DNA from 4 places in the Caulobacter segnis ATCC 21756 genome. Region 1 is predicted to be linked to each of the others. Evidence: predicted binding sites of a transcription regulator. Region 1 holds the regulator's gene; each other region holds the start of a gene.

Region 1 (3,819 bases):
GCATGGACGCCCTGGTCGAGGTGCACGACGAGGCCGAGATGGCCCGCGCCGGCGCGCTGGGCTCGGATCTGGTCGGGATCAACAACCGCGACCTGAAGAGCTTCGTCGTCGACCTCGCCGTCACCGAACGGCTGTCGGCGCAGGCCCCGAAGGGCGCCCTCCTGGTCACCGAGAGCGGCGTCTTCACCCACGACGACGCGGTGCGGATGGAGGCGGCCGGCGCCAAGGCCATGCTGGTCGGCGAGAGCCTGATGCGGCACGCCGACGTTACGGCCGCCACCAAGACACTAATCGGCTGACCATCCGGCGATGGTTGGCCCAGGACCACAGGCTCTCTAGGGTCTGGTCGCCTCGAACGAAGAGGAATCGGATGCAGGCTTTCCTGACCGCGCTACGCAACGCCACCCCCGCGCCCTTGCGACCGGCGCTCGGCCGCCTACGTCGCGCCCTGGCGCCGCCGCGCGTCTCCGCAGCGCCCGCCGAGCTCCCTGAGCCTGCTGACGTCGACGCCGTGACCGCGCCCCAGGAGCTTTGGCACCTGGTGGGCGCGGCCGACGCGGACTTCGTGCGCGTGGGCCAGGAGTTCAAGCGCCTGTTCATCGAGGCCGGCCTGCAGCCCCACCACGCCATCCTCGACGTCGGCTGCGGCATTGGCCGCGCCGCCGCGCCGCTGGTCAACTATCTGGATGAAAACGGCCGATACGCCGGCTTCGACGTGATGGCCGAGGCGATCGACTGGTGCAAAGCCAATATCGCCGTCGGCGACCCACGATTCGACTTCGCGCACGCCGATATGCGCAGCGATCGCTACAATCCGGCCGGATCGCAACCCGCCAGCGCCTATGTCTTCCCCTATCCGGACGCCAGCTTCGATTACGTCTGGCTGGGCTCGGTGTTCACTCACCTGCTGGCGGCCGATCAGGCCCAGTTCGCGCGCGAGATCGCCCGGGTGCTCAAGCCGGGCGGGATCAGCATCGTCTCCTGGTATCTGATCGACGAGGAGGCCCGCGCCAACACCGGCAACGGCCAGATCGCCTTCGACTTTGTCCATCCGCTGGATGGTTGCTGGACCGCCACCCCGGACCTGCCGGAAGCCGTGATCGGATACGACCTCGAACCGGTCCTGGCGCAATACGACGCCCTGGGACTTGAGGTGCTCAATCCGGCGCTGGGCGTCTGGCGGCGACAGCCCCTGCAGGACCAGGACATCGTCATCGCGCGCAAACGCGCCTGAAGGCTTTCGTTAAGCTTTTGATTCTTGGCGACATTTACCTATATCTCCGCCCTAGCCTTTGATTTTGCTGATGTTTTTACCCGCGAGAGGCGCAGACTTGACTTTAACCCGGAACGCCTAGAGAACATTCGAAAGGTTTGCGGTTTGTTCCGCGCTCCATTCGAGGTCGAGATGCTCACCCGCAAGCAGCACGAATTGCTGATGTTCATCCACGAGCGGATCAAGGAGACGGGCGTCTCCCCGTCGTTCGACGAGATGAAGGAGGCCCTGGACCTGGCTTCCAAGTCCGGGATCCACCGGCTGATCACGGCCCTGGAGGAGCGTGGCTTCATCCGTCGTCTGGCCCATCGGGCCCGGGCGCTCGAAGTGGTGAAGCTGCCGCAGCAGGCCACGACCGCCGCCCCGCCGAAGGGGCGCGGCGCGTTCCGTCCGCAGGTGTTCGAAGGCGGCGGGACCCCGCCTCCGGCCGCGACGGCGCCCGCCAACGACAGCCGCGAACTGCCGATCCTGGGCCGCATCGCCGCCGGCACGCCGATCGACGCCATCCAGCATGAACGCGAGCGCCTGCCGGTGCCGGAAGCCATGTTGGGCGGCGGCGAGCACTATGTTCTCGAGGTGCAGGGGGACTCGATGATCGAGGCCGGCATCCTCGACGGCGACTACGTCATCATCAAGAAGGGCGACACCGCCACGTCGGGCGAGATCGTCGTCGCCCTGGTCGGCGAGGAAGCCACTCTCAAGCGCCTGCGCAAGAAGGGCGGCTCGATCGCTCTGGAAGCCGCCAACCCCAAGTACGAGACCCGCATCTTTGGCCCCGACCAGGTCGAGGTCCAGGGCAAGCTGGTGGGCCTGATCCGCCGCTATCACTGAGATCCAACGCCGCGAAGGGAAACAATCTCCGAAAATTGGCCCCGACCTCAGGCGAGGATCGGGGCCTTTTCGTATCGGGGCTGGCGCTACAACCGCCCCTCCTCCGCCAAGCGCTTCGTCGCGGCGTCGAAACCCTTCCAGGCGGCGGCGGCCAGCGCGCCGCCCGTGCTGACCCGGCGCGCGCCCAAGGCGGCTGCGCTCGCGACCGTCATTTCGGGCCCCCAAAGCAGGACATTGACCGGCTTGGGCGCGACGGCCTGGACAACGGCCTTGATCTCTTCCGGATCGGTGACCGCCGGCGCGTAGAGGCAGTCGGCGCCGGCCTCGGCATAGGCTTTCAGGCGTTCCAGAATCTGGCCGAGATCGCGCACGCCGCGCAGGTAGCCCTCCGCGCGGCCAACCAGGACAACGTCCTCGCCCGAGGCGTCGATCGCGCGCCGCGCCGCCCTCAGCCGCTCCACGGCCGTGGGAAGGTCATAAAGGGTCGAGCCGGACCAATCCTCGATCGAGAGGCCCGCGACGCCGGCGTCGATCGCCAGGGCCACATTCTCCGCCACGCCTTCAGGCGTATCGGAAAAGCCGTTCTCGAAATCGGCGTTCACCGGCAGGTCGGTCGCCGCGCAGAGCGCGCGCAGGTGGTCGATGACCTCGTCCCGCGTAAGTTGCCCGTCATCCTTGCCCATGGACCACGCCGCGCCAGCGCTGGTCGAGGCCAGGGCCTTGAAACCCAGCTTCTCCAGCCGGCGCGCGCTGCCGGCGTCCCAGGGATTGGGAAGCGCAAAGCAACCCTCGGCGTGCAGCGCGCGGAACGCCGCGCGGCGAGCGGAGAAGGGATTGGACATGGCGACGTCTCCAGACATGAACGCTTTCCCTGACGCCTAGCGCTGGCCGACGTCATCCGGTGTCAGCAGGCGACTCCAAGGACGCTCGCCGCGCAAGGGCTGGGCCCAGACGATCCGCCAGCCATCCCCGCGATGGTAGAGCTCGGCGGCGCCGCCTTGGGAGAAATCCTCAGCTGTCAGCAGGACGGTGTCCTCGCACAGAGGCGGCGTGCGGACGGGCGCCGGCCCGCGGATCACCACGACCTCGCTGTTGACACATAGGCCCGACAAGGTCTCCGCGTCGGGCGTCCCGCGGCTCCAAGCCAGCGACAGTCGCACCGGCGCGCCCAGGGCCGGCGTGCAGATCCGCTTGTCGCAGGCGTAGAGGCTCCAGGTCGCAGGGGTCAGGCCCCGCCGCCGCGCCCACAGTTCCGCTCCGAACCGCTTGGCGTCCGTCCGCAGCAGCACGGCGGCGTCGCCCGATCGCACGGCGGCCGTTGCCCCGTCGGCGGCGATCCAGGCGTCCGGCGGCACGGGTCTAGGCCAAAGCGCGACGGCAAGGGCCATGGGCGCGCCGATCCAGCGCAGCCGACCCTTCCAGAGGCAAAGGATCATCAGCCCCAGAAAGGCGATGACCAGCACCTGCGGCGGCGCGCTCGCAACGATCCTCTGTGCGCCATGGGCGTCGGCGAAGCCGTTGGCGACATCGACCATCGCGTCCACGCCCCAGCCCGCCACGGCCAGGAACGGCCCGCCGAGGCCGAAAGGCTCCAGCAGCGTGCCAATCGCCAGGAAGGGCATGATCACGAACGAGGACAGCGGTGCGACCGCCAGGTTGGCCGGAAGCCCCCATACCGCGACCCGATTGAAGTGCTGCATGGCGAACGGCGCGGT
Region 2 (3,819 bases), 1.5 Mb from region 1:
GGACGTCAGCTTCATCGACGCCTGGTGGGGGCCGAGCATGGCGCTGCTAGCCTGGAGCACGCTGTTGCAGGGGCCGCATACCCCGCACGGGCTGCTGTTGACCGGGCTCTGCACCCTGTGGGCGGCGCGGCTGGGCGGGTATCTGTTCTGGCGCTGGCGCAAGCACGGCGCGGACCGCCGCTATGTCGCGATCTTCGCCCACTACGAGAAGACCAAGCGGTGGAACTTCGCCACCACCTCGCTGATCATCGTTTTCGGCCTACAGGCGGTGCTGGGCTATGTCGTCGCCCTGCCGGTGCAGTTGGGGCAAGGGCCGGGCGCGCTGGGCGCGCTGGCCTATGCTGGCGCGGCGCTGGCCATCGTCGGCATCCTGTTCGAGACCATCGGCGACGCCCAGCTCACCGCCTTCAAGGCCAATCCGGACAACGCCGGCAAGGTCATGGACCAGGGCCTGTGGCGCTACACTCGCCACCCGAACTATTTCGGCGACGCCTGCGTCTGGTGGGGTCTCTACCTGATCGCCGCCGAGACGGGCCTGGGCGCCTGGGCGCTGCCGGGTCCGGTGCTGATCACCTTCCTGCTGACCAAGTGGAGCGGCGTGCCGACCACCGAGGGCAAGATGAAGAAGTCCAAGCCGGGCTATGCGGAGTACGTGGCGCGGACCAGCGGGTTCGTGCCGTGGTTTCCGAAGAAGGTCTAGCGCCCCCTCCGTCGCGCCGCGTATCCGCGTCGCGCCACCTCCCCCGCTTGGCGGGTGAGGAGGACCCTGCATCCTCCCTCGTGTAACGGGGGAGGTGGATCGGCGCGAAGCGCCGAGACGGAGGGGGCGCTTACGCCGCCCGCAGCTTCCCGATCAACGCCATCGCCGCCGCCGGATTGCGCACCTTCGCCCCGGCGATGAAGTAGGCGAACACGTCCCCGCGCTGGGCCCATTCCCGGGCCTGCTTGGCGATCCCGTCCAGCTCGTCCGAGGTCATGCCCGTCGGCTCGTCCGGCTTGCTCGACATCAGGCGGGCGTAGGTGAAGTCGGCGGTGGGCTGGTCGATGCAGGGCCAGGTCGGCTCCTCGTCGTCGACGGCGTAGACGATGGCCGCGCCGTACTGGGCGGCCAGATCGTAGAACTCCTGGCAGGCGAAGGTCGGGCTGCGGACCTCCAGCGCGTGGCGCAGCCGCAGGCCCTTCAACTCCTTCGGCAGCAATTTGAGGAAACCCTCGAAATCCGCCGGATCGAACTTCTTGGTCGCCATGAACTGCCAGTTGATAGGGCCAAGCTTCGGGCCCAGTTCCTCGAGCCCCTGGGACAGGAATTTCTCGAGCGAGTCGTTGTTCTCCGACAGCACGCGGCGGTTGGTGCAGAACCGGCTGGCCTTGACCGAGAACACGAAGTCGTCCGGCGTCTCGTCGCGCCACTTCTGCCAGCTGTTGGGCTTGCAGGTCGAATAGTAGGTGCCGTTGATCTCGATGCTGGTCAGCTTGGACGAGGCGTATTTCAGCTCGTCCTTCTGCTTGAGATCGTCGGGATAGAAGGTCCCGCGCCAGGGCTCGAACGTCCAGCCGCCGATGCCGGTTCGGATCTTGCCCATGTGCGGATGTTCCCTTGATGTTCTCGCGGAAATTAGGCGAGGTTTCGCGGGGCGTCGAGAGACAATAGCGCCCCCTCCGTCACGATGCTGACGCATCGTGACACCTCCCCCGCGATGCGGGTGAGGACGAGCTTCATCCTCCCCCCGTGCAACGGGGGAGGGGGACCGCGAAGCGGTGGAGGGGGCGCTCACGAGGTCCTCAACACTCCACCCGGTTCACCGACAGCCCCACGGCCAGACCCCCCATCGAGGTCTCCTTGTAGATCTCGTTCATGTCCTCGCCGGTGCGCTTCATCGTGGCGATGACTTTATCCAGAGACACCGAGTGCTGGCCGTCGCCCAGCAGGGCTAGGCGGGCGGCGTCGATGGCCTTGATGGCGCCCATGGCGTTGCGTTCGATGCAGGGGATCTGGACCAGGCCGCCGATCGGGTCGCAGGTGAGGCCGAGGTTGTGCTCCATGCCGATCTCGGCGGCGTTCTCGATCTGGGCGTTGGTCCCGCCCAGCGCAGCCGCCAGGCCCGCCGCCGCCATCGAACAGGCCACGCCCACCTCGCCCTGGCAGCCGACCTCGGCGCCGCTGATCGAGGCGTTGCGCTTGTAGAGCGCGCCGATCGCCGCGGCCGTCAGCAGGAAGGTCCGCACCTGCTCGGGCGAGCCGTTGTGGAAGCGGACGAAGAACCGCAGCACCGCCGGGATCAGCCCGGCCGCGCCGTTGGTCGGGGCGGTGACGACGCGGCCGCCGGCGGCGTTCTCCTCGTTGACCGCCATGGCCCACAGGTTGACGAAGTCCATGGCCGCCAAGGGATCGCTGATCTGGCGCTCCATCCGGCCCTGGATGGTCTGGTGGATCTGCCGGGCGCGGCGCTTGACGGTCAGGCCGCCGGGCAGGACCCCGTCCTGGCGCATGCCGCGATCGATGCAGGCCTCCATGGCCCCGAAGACGCGGTCGAGCCCGGCGTTCATCTCGCCTTCGCTCATCCGCGCCTGCTCATTGGCGGCCATGACCTGGGCGATGGTCAGCTTGGCCCCCTCGGCGCGTTCCAGCAGGTCGGCCGAGCTCTCGAACGGGTAGGGGACGGCGGGGCCGTCCTCGGGCGGGGTGTTGCGGCCCATCTCGCTCTCGTCACGGACGAAGCCGCCGCCGATCGAGAAATAGGTCCGCTCGGCCAGCGGCGCGCCGGCCTTATCATAGGCCACGAAGGTCAGGCCGTTGGGATGCTGCGGCAGCCGTTCGTGGCCCAGCCAGACGATGTCCTTGGCCTCGTCGAAGGCGATGTCGACCTCGCCGCCCAGCTTCAGCGACTGGTTGGCCTGCACGTCCAAAAGCGCCGCCTCGCCCGCGTCGGGATCAAGGTCGGCGGGGATGAAACCCAGCAGGCCCAGGATCACCGCGCGGTCGGTGGCGTGGCCACGCCCGGTCAGGGCCAGGGACGCGTAGAGGCGCGTTTCGACCCTTGCGATCTTCTCCAGGTCGCCCGCCGCCCGCAGCCGCGCCACGAACAGCCCGGCCGCTGTCATCGGCCCCATGGTGTGGCTGCTCGACGGGCCGACGCCGAGTTTGAAGAGGTCGAAGACGGAGGTGGTCATGGGGTGCTTCGCGTCAAAATAAACTTGTCATCCCGGCCGCAGCGAAGCGGAGAGCCGGGACCCAGGGGCAACCGCGGTGCGCCGGCCCTGGGTCCCGGATAGCCTCTACGAGGCTTCCGGGATGACAAGAAAAGTTAGGCCTACTTCCGCTGCGCCGCCGTGGCGTCGCGCAGGGCCTTGAACTCCGAGCCGGCCTGCCACTGCGGCCAGACGCGGCTGTTGGCGAGGTCGGCGCCGATCTCGTAGACGAGGCCGATATCGGCGGCCTGGCCGGTGAGATCCCAGTCGGGCGACCATTCGTCGGCCGGCTGGTGGTAGCGCTTCTCGACGTAGTCATCTTCGGCCTTCTGACCGGCTTCCTTGCCGCCGTTGACGAGGTCCGTGCCCGAGCCGATCGAGATGGCCGGCACGCCGCGCTTGGCGAACGGGAAGTGGTCCGAGCGGTAGAAGTGGCCGGCCTGCGGGACCGGATCGGGCGAGAAGTAGCGGCCCTTGGCCGTGGCCTTGGCGACCAGCATGTCCTGCAGATCAACCTTGCCGTCGCCCGAGGTGGTGACGTCCTTGGCCGGACCGGCGGCCGACAGGGCGTCGATGTTGATGTCGCCGACCGTCGTGGCCAGCGGGAACAGCGGATTGGCGCTGTAGTAC
Region 3 (3,819 bases), 1.2 Mb from region 1:
GCGTGTTTCCGACGGCCTCGAACCCCAGGCCCGATCGCAAACGTTTTCAGAAATCACGCTGAACAGGCGGCTTCGAAAGAAGGTTGAGCAAAAGCGAACGCCCCCAGGCTGGGTCAACGCCGTACTCCTCGGAGGCGCTCTTCCTCGCCGGGCGCCGAGCTCATCAAAAGCTTATAGCCTTGATTCCATTCGAATAATTTTGGCGTTCGGCGACGTCTGTCGTTCCAACATCGCTGTCGTGAGGGCGTCCGCCGCAGGACCGCGACCTGGTGTCGCGGGACAGATCACGTGACCCCGATCGCGCCGCCCCCGCGGCGAGAGCGCCTCTAGTTGGGCGCCATGCCGCACAGCACCCAAACCAGCGCCCCAACGCCGCTGACGAACACCAGTCCATCGATGACCACGGAGCGCGGCTTGGGGGGACGGAGGGCGTTGAACGCGTAGTGCTTGGCTTCCTGATTGGCGCTTGCGGCCTCTTTCTTGGCCATGGCTCCAGTCCCTCTCCGGCGGGCCACAACTCGACCCAAGATGGAGCTGTAGCGCACCGGTCCTTGAAGAACCCGCTTCCAAACAGGGTTTAGGAAGTCCGAACGCCCAAGTCATGGGCAAGCGCCCTGGCGTAGCACGGTCAATGTCGACGGATCAGCCTTGCGCATCCGGTCGTAGGCTCGGCAGAGGTCGCGACGCCGACGCTTGTCGTCGGCCGAAGTGGATGGCCTTCGGGGGCCGAACTGGTGGACCTCCCACTTCCGCTCGTCGATCGGGCCGATGAATGTCGGCGACGGGCGCTTGTCTGGCCTTTTCCCCCAGGCCTCGTGGCAAGCATCCTTCTCCTCCGGCGTCATATGCTCGCTGGTCTGGCCGAGGCAGGCGCGGCGAAAGCGTCCGGCGCCCATGGCCGGATTACCCTCCAGCAGCCGCCAGCGATCGACGGCCTCGGGATCGACGCGCCACTCGGGATCGACGGAAAGCGCGGGCGACAAGGCGGGGTCGACGGCGGCGGGCCGCCCTTCACCCTCCGAGACCGTAGACCTTGAGGGCACTCGCGCCGCCGACCGCGCGCCAGCCGCCGCGCGGCTCCGCGGCGGCGGGGTCCGCTTCCGAGGATGTTCAAGCTCCAGGATGATCACCGGCGCCTCTTCCACCAGCGGCGGCGAGCCTTCGATCATCAGCAGCGCGCCTAGGATCAGGGCGTTGATCAGCACGCCGCCCGAGAGGGCGACCCAGCGCCTGGACCACTTCCCCCGCGCCATCCCCGCCCCTCCGGCCAAGCTGACGGGGAGAACGCGGGTCGATGGCGTCGCTTTCGCGGCGATCCCATGGCGAAGGGCGCCTTATTGGCCAGCCCCACTGCTGACATCCGCTGTCAGCAGAAGCTTGGCCTCGCGTGCGCGACATTTGTTCGCATCTTGTTCTTGTGTTAATTCGCAGTTCGAGCCCTACATATAGCCGCTGCGCCGCCACCAACTGGGCGGCCCAACGTTCCGGAAAACATGGCCGAGCAACTGAACTTCATCCGCGTTCGCGGCGCCCGTGAGCACAATCTCAAGGACGTCAGCGTCGACATCCCCCGTGGCGAGCTGGTCGTGCTGACCGGCCTGTCGGGCTCGGGGAAGTCTTCGCTCGCTTTCGACACGATCTACGCCGAGGGGCAGCGCCGCTACGTGGAGAGCCTGTCGGCCTACGCGCGCCAGTTCCTGGAGCTGATGAGCAAGCCGGACGTCGACCTGATCGAGGGTCTGTCGCCCGCGATCTCGATCGAGCAGAAGACCACCAGCCGCAATCCGCGCTCGACCGTCGGCACGGTGACCGAGATCCACGACTACATGCGCCTGCTGTGGGCGCGGGTCGGGGTCCCCTACTCGCCCGCCACCGGCCTGCCGATCGAGAGCCAGACCATCAGCCAGATGGTCGACAAGATCACCGCCCTGCCCGAAGGCACGCGCCTCTACCTGCTGGCCCCCGTCGTTCGCGACCGCAAGGGCGAGTACCGGAAGGAGATCGCCGAGTGGCAGAAGGCCGGCTTCCAGCGGCTGAAGATCGACGGCGAGTTCTATCCGATCGAGGACGCCCCGGCGCTCGACAAGAAGTTCAAGCACGACATCGACGTGGTCGTGGACCGCGTGGTGACCAAGCCCGACATGGAGCAGCGCCTGGCCGACTCCATCGAACAGGCCCTGCGCCTGGCCGACGGTCTGGCCGTGGCCGAGTTCGCCACCATCGAGGAGGGCGAGAAGGAGCCGCGCCGCATACTGTTCTCGGAACGCTTCGCCTGCCCGGTCAGCGGCTTCACGATCGCCGAGATCGAGCCGCGGCTGTTCTCGTTCAACAATCCGGCGGGCGCCTGCCCGGCCTGCGACGGCCTGGGCGCGAAGCTGGCCTTCGACGCCGACCTCGTCATCCCCGACAAGGATAAGAGCCTGCACAAGGGCGCCGTCGCGCCTTGGGCGAAAGGTCCTTCACCGCTCTACACCCAGACCCTGCAGGCCCTGGCCCGGCACTACGGCTTCTCGATGGACGAGCCGTGGCACAAGCTGTCGCCAGACGCCAAGGACGTGGTCCTGAACGGCTCGCGCGGGACCAAGATCAAGTTCGTCTATGACGACAACGCCCGGAAGTACGAGGTCGAGAAGCCCTTCGAGGGCGTGCTGCCGAACCTGGAGCGCCGCTGGCGCGAGACGGACAGCTCGTGGGTCCGTGAAGAGCTGGGCCGCTACCAGTCCGACACCCCGTGCGAGACCTGCCACGGCAAGCGCCTGAAGCCCGAGGCCCTGGCCGTCAAGATCGACGCCAAGGACATCGCCGAGGTCTCGAACCTCGCGATCCGCCCGGCCCGCGACTGGTTCACCGCCCTCGAGGGCAAGCTGACCGACAAGCAGATGGAGATCGCCCGGCGGATCCTGAAGGAGATCAACGATCGCCTGCGGTTCCTGGTCGACGTGGGCCTGGACTATCTGAACCTCTCGCGCGGCTCGGGCACTCTGTCGGGCGGCGAGAGCCAGCGCATCCGCCTGGCCAGCCAGATCGGCTCGGGCCTGACCGGCGTGCTCTACGTGCTGGACGAGCCGTCGATCGGCCTGCACCAGCGCGACAACACCCGTCTGCTGACCTCGCTGCAGGGCCTGCGGGACCTCGGCAACTCGGTGCTGGTCGTCGAGCACGACGAAGAGGCGATCCTGACCGCCGACTACGTCATCGACATGGGGCCGGCCGCCGGCGTCCACGGCGGCGAGATCGTCGCCCAGGGCACCCCCGAGCAGATCATGGCCAACCCCAACAGCGTCACCGGCCAGTACCTGACCGGCGTGCGCGAGATCGAGGTGCCGGAACAACGCCGTCCGATCAGCAAGAAGAAGGTGCTGAAGGTCGTCGGCGCGACGGGCAATAACCTCAAGGGCGTCACGGCGGAGATCCCGGTCGGCACGTTCACCTGCATCACCGGCGTGTCGGGCGGCGGCAAGTCGACCTTCACGATCGAGACGCTCTACAAGGCGGCCGCCCGCCGGCTGAACAACGCCAGCGACGCCCCCGCCCCGCACGAGCGGATCGAGGGGCTGGAGCACTTCGACAAGGTCATCGACATCGACCAGTCGCCGATCGGCCGCACCCCGCGCTCGAACCCGGCGACCTATACCGGCGCCTTCGGCCCGATCCGCGACTGGTTCGCGGGCCTGCCCGAGAGCAAGGCGCGCGGCTATGGCCCCGGTCGCTTCAGCTTCAACGTCAAGGGCGGCCGCTGCGAGGCCTGCCAGGGCGACGGCGTCATCAAGATCGAGATGCACTTCCTGCCGGACGTCTACGTCACCTGCGACGTCTGCA
Region 4 (3,819 bases), 830 kb from region 1:
CCTCGACCGTCGAAATCCCTTCCAGGCGGGCGATCTGCAGCAGCTTCTGGACCGAGGTGTCGCCGATGCCGCGCTTGGGCGTGTTGACGATCCGCTCGAAGGCCAAGTCGTCGTCGGGCGACTGGATCAGGCGCAGATAGGCGTGGGCGTCGCGGATTTCGGCGCGTTCGAAGAAGCGCGGGCCGCCGACCACCTTGTAGGGGATCTGCAGCATCACGAAGCGCTCTTCGAAGGCCCGCATCTGGAAGCTGGCCCGGACCAGGATGGCCATCTGGCTGTACTTGCGGCCGGCCTTCTTGGCGCGCTCGATCTCGTCGGCGACCAGGCGGCTCTCGGCCTCGCCGTCCCAGACGCCGCTGACCTTGACCTTCTCGCCGCCCTTGGCCTCGGTCCACAGCGTCTTGCCCAGGCGCCCCTTGTTGGTGGTGATCAGGCCCGAGGCCGCGGCCAGGATGTGCTCGGTCGAGCGGTAGTTGCGCTCCAGCCGCACGACCTTGGCGCCGGGGAAGTCGCGCTCGAACCGCAAGATGTTGTCGACCTCGGCCCCACGCCAGCCATAGATCGACTGGTCGTCGTCGCCCACGCAGCAGACGTTCTGGCGGCCCTGGGCCAGCAGGCGCAGCCACAGGTACTGGGCGACGTTGGTGTCTTGGTACTCGTCGACCATCACGTATTTGAAGCGGCGCTGGAACTCGTCCAGCACGTCGGGATGACCGGTGAACAGGCTGATGTTGTGCAGCAGCAGGTCGCCGAAGTCGCAGGCGTTCAGGATGCGCAGGCGCTCCTGGTACTGGCGATAGAGGGTGATCCCCTTGCCGTTGGCGAACTCGCCGGCCTCGCTGGTCGGGACCCGGTCGGGCGTCCAGCCGCGGTTCTTCCAGCCGTCGATGATCTGCGACAGGATCCGCGGGGTCCACCGCTTGGCGTCGATGTTCTCGGCCTCGATCAGCTGCTTGAGCAGGCGCTCCTGATCGTCGGTGTCGATGATCGTGTAGTTGGACTTCAGCCCGATCAGCTCCGCGTGCCGGCGCAGGATCTGGGCGGCGACCGAGTGGAAGGTGCCAAGCCACCGCAGGCCCTCGGCCTCCGGGCCGATGATGTGGGTGATCCGCTCGCGCATCTCGCGCGCTGCCTTGTTGGTGAAGGTGACCGCCAGCAGCTCCCACGGACGGGCGCGGCCGGTGGCCAGGATGTGGGCGAGGCGCGTGGTCAGCACGCGGGTCTTGCCTGTGCCGGCGCCGGCCAGGACGAGCAGCGGGCCCTCGGTGGTCTCCACCGCCTCGCGCTGCTCGGGGTTCAGGCCGTCCAGATAGCCGGGCGCGGCGCCCGCCGGGGGCCTGGCCCGGGCGAGATCGGAAATACGGGGAGCGGGGAGGTCGCCCGGGAATTCATCCTGGAATTCTGGCGAGTCGGCGTCGGAATGCATGGGAACATATGTAGCACACCGGGGCCCGAGCTTAAGCCCTAACCCGTCTGCGTCGGGAACTCTCCGCGCGGCGTGTCGTTGATCCGACAATGGAAATCGGGCCGCCAAGGCCAGGAGATTGTGATGTCGGAACAGACCAGCAGCAATAGCGGCGGCGGCAACGGCGCCTTGGCCTTCATCGTCGGCGGGTTGGTGGTGATCGTCGCCGTGCTCGCCTTCTTCATGTGGTCGGGCGGCATGAGCTCCAAGAAGCAGGTCGACGTGAACATTTCGGCGTCGGCGCCAAAGCTGCCCGACGCGCCCGCGCCAAAAGCGCCGGGCGGTTGAAGGCCATGACAGCGGTGGCGCGTCAGGGTCGGCTTGAGGCGCGGCGACGCGACAGCGGCGGCGCTTGGGTGGCGGCGTTGGTGGTCGCGATCCTGGCGCTGGCGGTCTGGGGCGCTTGGTGGCTCGGCGTCATGGCGGGAGAGGGCGCTTCGTGGCGCCAGAGCCTGCCGACCTTGCCGGAGACCTTGCGCAAGGCCCCGATTCCCAAACCGCCTACGCTTCCGACCCAGCGCCGGCCCACGGTCGAGCTGGAGCTTAGAGCCTAGGTCGCGCCCGCGGCTGCTTCGGCCAGGGCGAAGACCCGACAGGCCGAGGCCAGGGGCCGCTCCCCGCGCGCGTTGTCGATCCGCTGGATCAGGGCCGCCAGGCTTGCGCCGTCACGCGTCGCGGCCCGCTCCAAGACCGCCCAGAACTCAGGCTCCAGAGCGAGGGATGTGGCGTGGCCGGCCAGGTTGACCGAGCGCTTCTTCAACCCGGCCAAGCCTTCAGTCCTCGCGCTTGGCGCCGTCCAGCTCACGCCGGAGTTTGTCGGCGCGAGCGGTTTCCAGCGATTTCTCCGCCTTCGTGCGGCCAAAGCGGACACGGTTCTCGGCGGCGCGGGCCTTGTCGTCGGCCTTGGCCTTGGCCTTGCGGGCTTGGTTCAGATTGACGACGTCGGCCATGGCGATCCGGACCTCGAAGCTTATCGGTCTTCAAAGGTCATCGAACGAACCGCCGCCGGATGCAAGCCTTAGGCGTCATCCTTGGCCAATGCGCGGGCGAGGGCCGGGCGGGCGTTGGCCCGCGCCAGCCATTCGTCATAGACCTCGTGCGGCGGCAGCATCTGGCGCGCGAACTGCAGCAGGCTGACGAACAGGATGTCGGCGGCCGAGAAGGTGTCACCCAGCAGCCAGGGCGAGGTCTCCAGCGTCGTGCGCAGCCGGTCGTCCATGGCCTGGTACTGCGCCTTGTCCTGGTCGTCCTGGCGCTGCTTCCACAGGTTGGTCACCGCCGGCTCCAGCACACCGGCGTAATAGGCCAGCCAGGAGAGGTAGGGGCCTCGCTTCGGGTCGCCCACCACGGGGCCCAGGCCGGCGGCCGGGAACTTGTCGGTCAGGTAGAGGGCGATCGCCGACGACTCGGTGATCAGGACGCCGTCGTCCAGCAGGGCGGGCACCTGGCCGTGCGGGTGCGGATTGCTGGGGTCCCGAGCGCCGGTGTTGCTGACGGCGCGATAGATGTCGACCTTGCGGATCTCATAGGGCGCGCCCAGTTCCTCCAGCAGCCAGAGAAAGCGCGTCGATCGCGAGCGCGGCGCGTGGAACAGGGGCAGCATGGCGGTTTCATCCGTCTGATTTGTGGGCGGGAGCCGGTCTTGGCGCCGCGCGCGAGGCTCGCCGCTGCAGGTCCCGTATCTGGCAGCATGGCGCCTTATTGACGGTTGGCCAGAACCAGACGCCTATCCCCCGCGACAGCGCGGAGGCTCGAGAATGTACACCCTCTATGGTTCGCCCAGCACGGCCGGCACGGCTATCCACTGGATGCTGCTGGAGCTCGGCGTCCCGTTCGAGCTGAAGCTGCTGGATTTCGACAAGGGCGAGCACAAGACGCCCGAGTATCTGGCGCTCAATCCGGATGGCGTGGTTCCTACGCTGATCGTCGACGGCGCGCCCGTGACGCAGATGGCCAGCCTCGCCACCCTGCTGGCCGAACGGCATCCGGAGGCGGGCTTCGCGCCGCCTCTCGGCTCGCCCGAGCGCGCGCAGTATCTGAGTTGGACGCTCTGGCTGGCCAACAGCTTCCAGCCGCACTTCCGCGCCTGGTTCTATCCGCACGAGCCCGCCGGCGGCGAGGCCCAGGAGGCCGTCCAGGCCGCGGCGCGCGCGCGGATCGAGGCGGGGTTGGCGCGGCTTGACGCCCATCTGGCCGGTCGCGACTACATCGTCGGCGACCGCTTCACGAGCATGGATCTGCTGGCCACGATCCTGTGCCGCTGGAGCCGCAACATGCCCAAGCCCGCGACCGAGTGGCCGAACCTCAAGCGCTACCTCGACCGCATCCGCCAGCGCCCGGCGCTGCGCGAGGTC

Evidence for each region. The regulator LexA, encoded in region 1, represses DNA repair genes until DNA is damaged. The targets are predictions, from matches to a motif close to ATGTTCNCNANNTGTTCT.
Region 2: CSEG_RS04245 (DUF72 domain-containing protein) is a predicted target of LexA. The motif match lies at 1,590-1,607, and genes of this name have one in related genera.
Region 3: uvrA (excinuclease ABC subunit UvrA) is a predicted target of LexA. The motif match lies at 1,399-1,416, and genes of this name have one in related genera.
Region 4: CSEG_RS07280 (ATP-dependent helicase) is a predicted target of LexA. The motif match lies at 1,428-1,445, and genes of this name have one in related genera.

What each region holds. Positions count from the first base shown of each region.
Region 1 is NC_014100.1:2,396,202-2,400,020, forward strand. It holds gene trpC (indole-3-glycerol phosphate synthase TrpC) at 1-299, shown strand, start outside; gene CSEG_RS10985 (class I SAM-dependent methyltransferase) at 371-1,234, shown strand; gene lexA (transcriptional repressor LexA) at 1,406-2,104, shown strand; gene CSEG_RS10995 (isocitrate lyase/PEP mutase family protein) at 2,191-2,946, opposite strand; partial or broken gene CSEG_RS11000 (ComEC/Rec2 family competence protein) at 2,983-3,819, opposite strand, start outside.
Region 2 is NC_014100.1:909,922-913,740, forward strand. It holds gene CSEG_RS04240 (DUF1295 domain-containing protein) at 1-700, shown strand, start outside; gene CSEG_RS04245 (DUF72 domain-containing protein) at 831-1,583, opposite strand; gene CSEG_RS04250 (L-serine ammonia-lyase) at 1,783-3,171, opposite strand; gene CSEG_RS04255 (M28 family metallopeptidase) at 3,312-3,819, opposite strand, start outside.
Region 3 is NC_014100.1:1,188,381-1,192,199, reverse strand. It holds gene CSEG_RS22825 (hypothetical protein) at 327-488, opposite strand; gene CSEG_RS05560 (hypothetical protein) at 600-1,253, opposite strand; gene uvrA (excinuclease ABC subunit UvrA) at 1,494-3,819, shown strand, end outside.
Region 4 is NC_014100.1:1,561,585-1,565,403, forward strand. It holds gene CSEG_RS07280 (ATP-dependent helicase) at 1-1,426, opposite strand, end outside; gene CSEG_RS07285 (flagellar basal body-associated FliL family protein) at 1,550-1,753, shown strand; gene CSEG_RS07290 (hypothetical protein) at 1,759-2,019, shown strand; gene CSEG_RS07295 (ribbon-helix-helix domain-containing protein) at 2,016-2,234, opposite strand; gene CSEG_RS07300 (DUF4169 family protein) at 2,239-2,415, opposite strand; gene CSEG_RS07305 (glutathione S-transferase family protein) at 2,484-3,068, opposite strand; gene CSEG_RS07310 (glutathione S-transferase family protein) at 3,223-3,819, shown strand, end outside.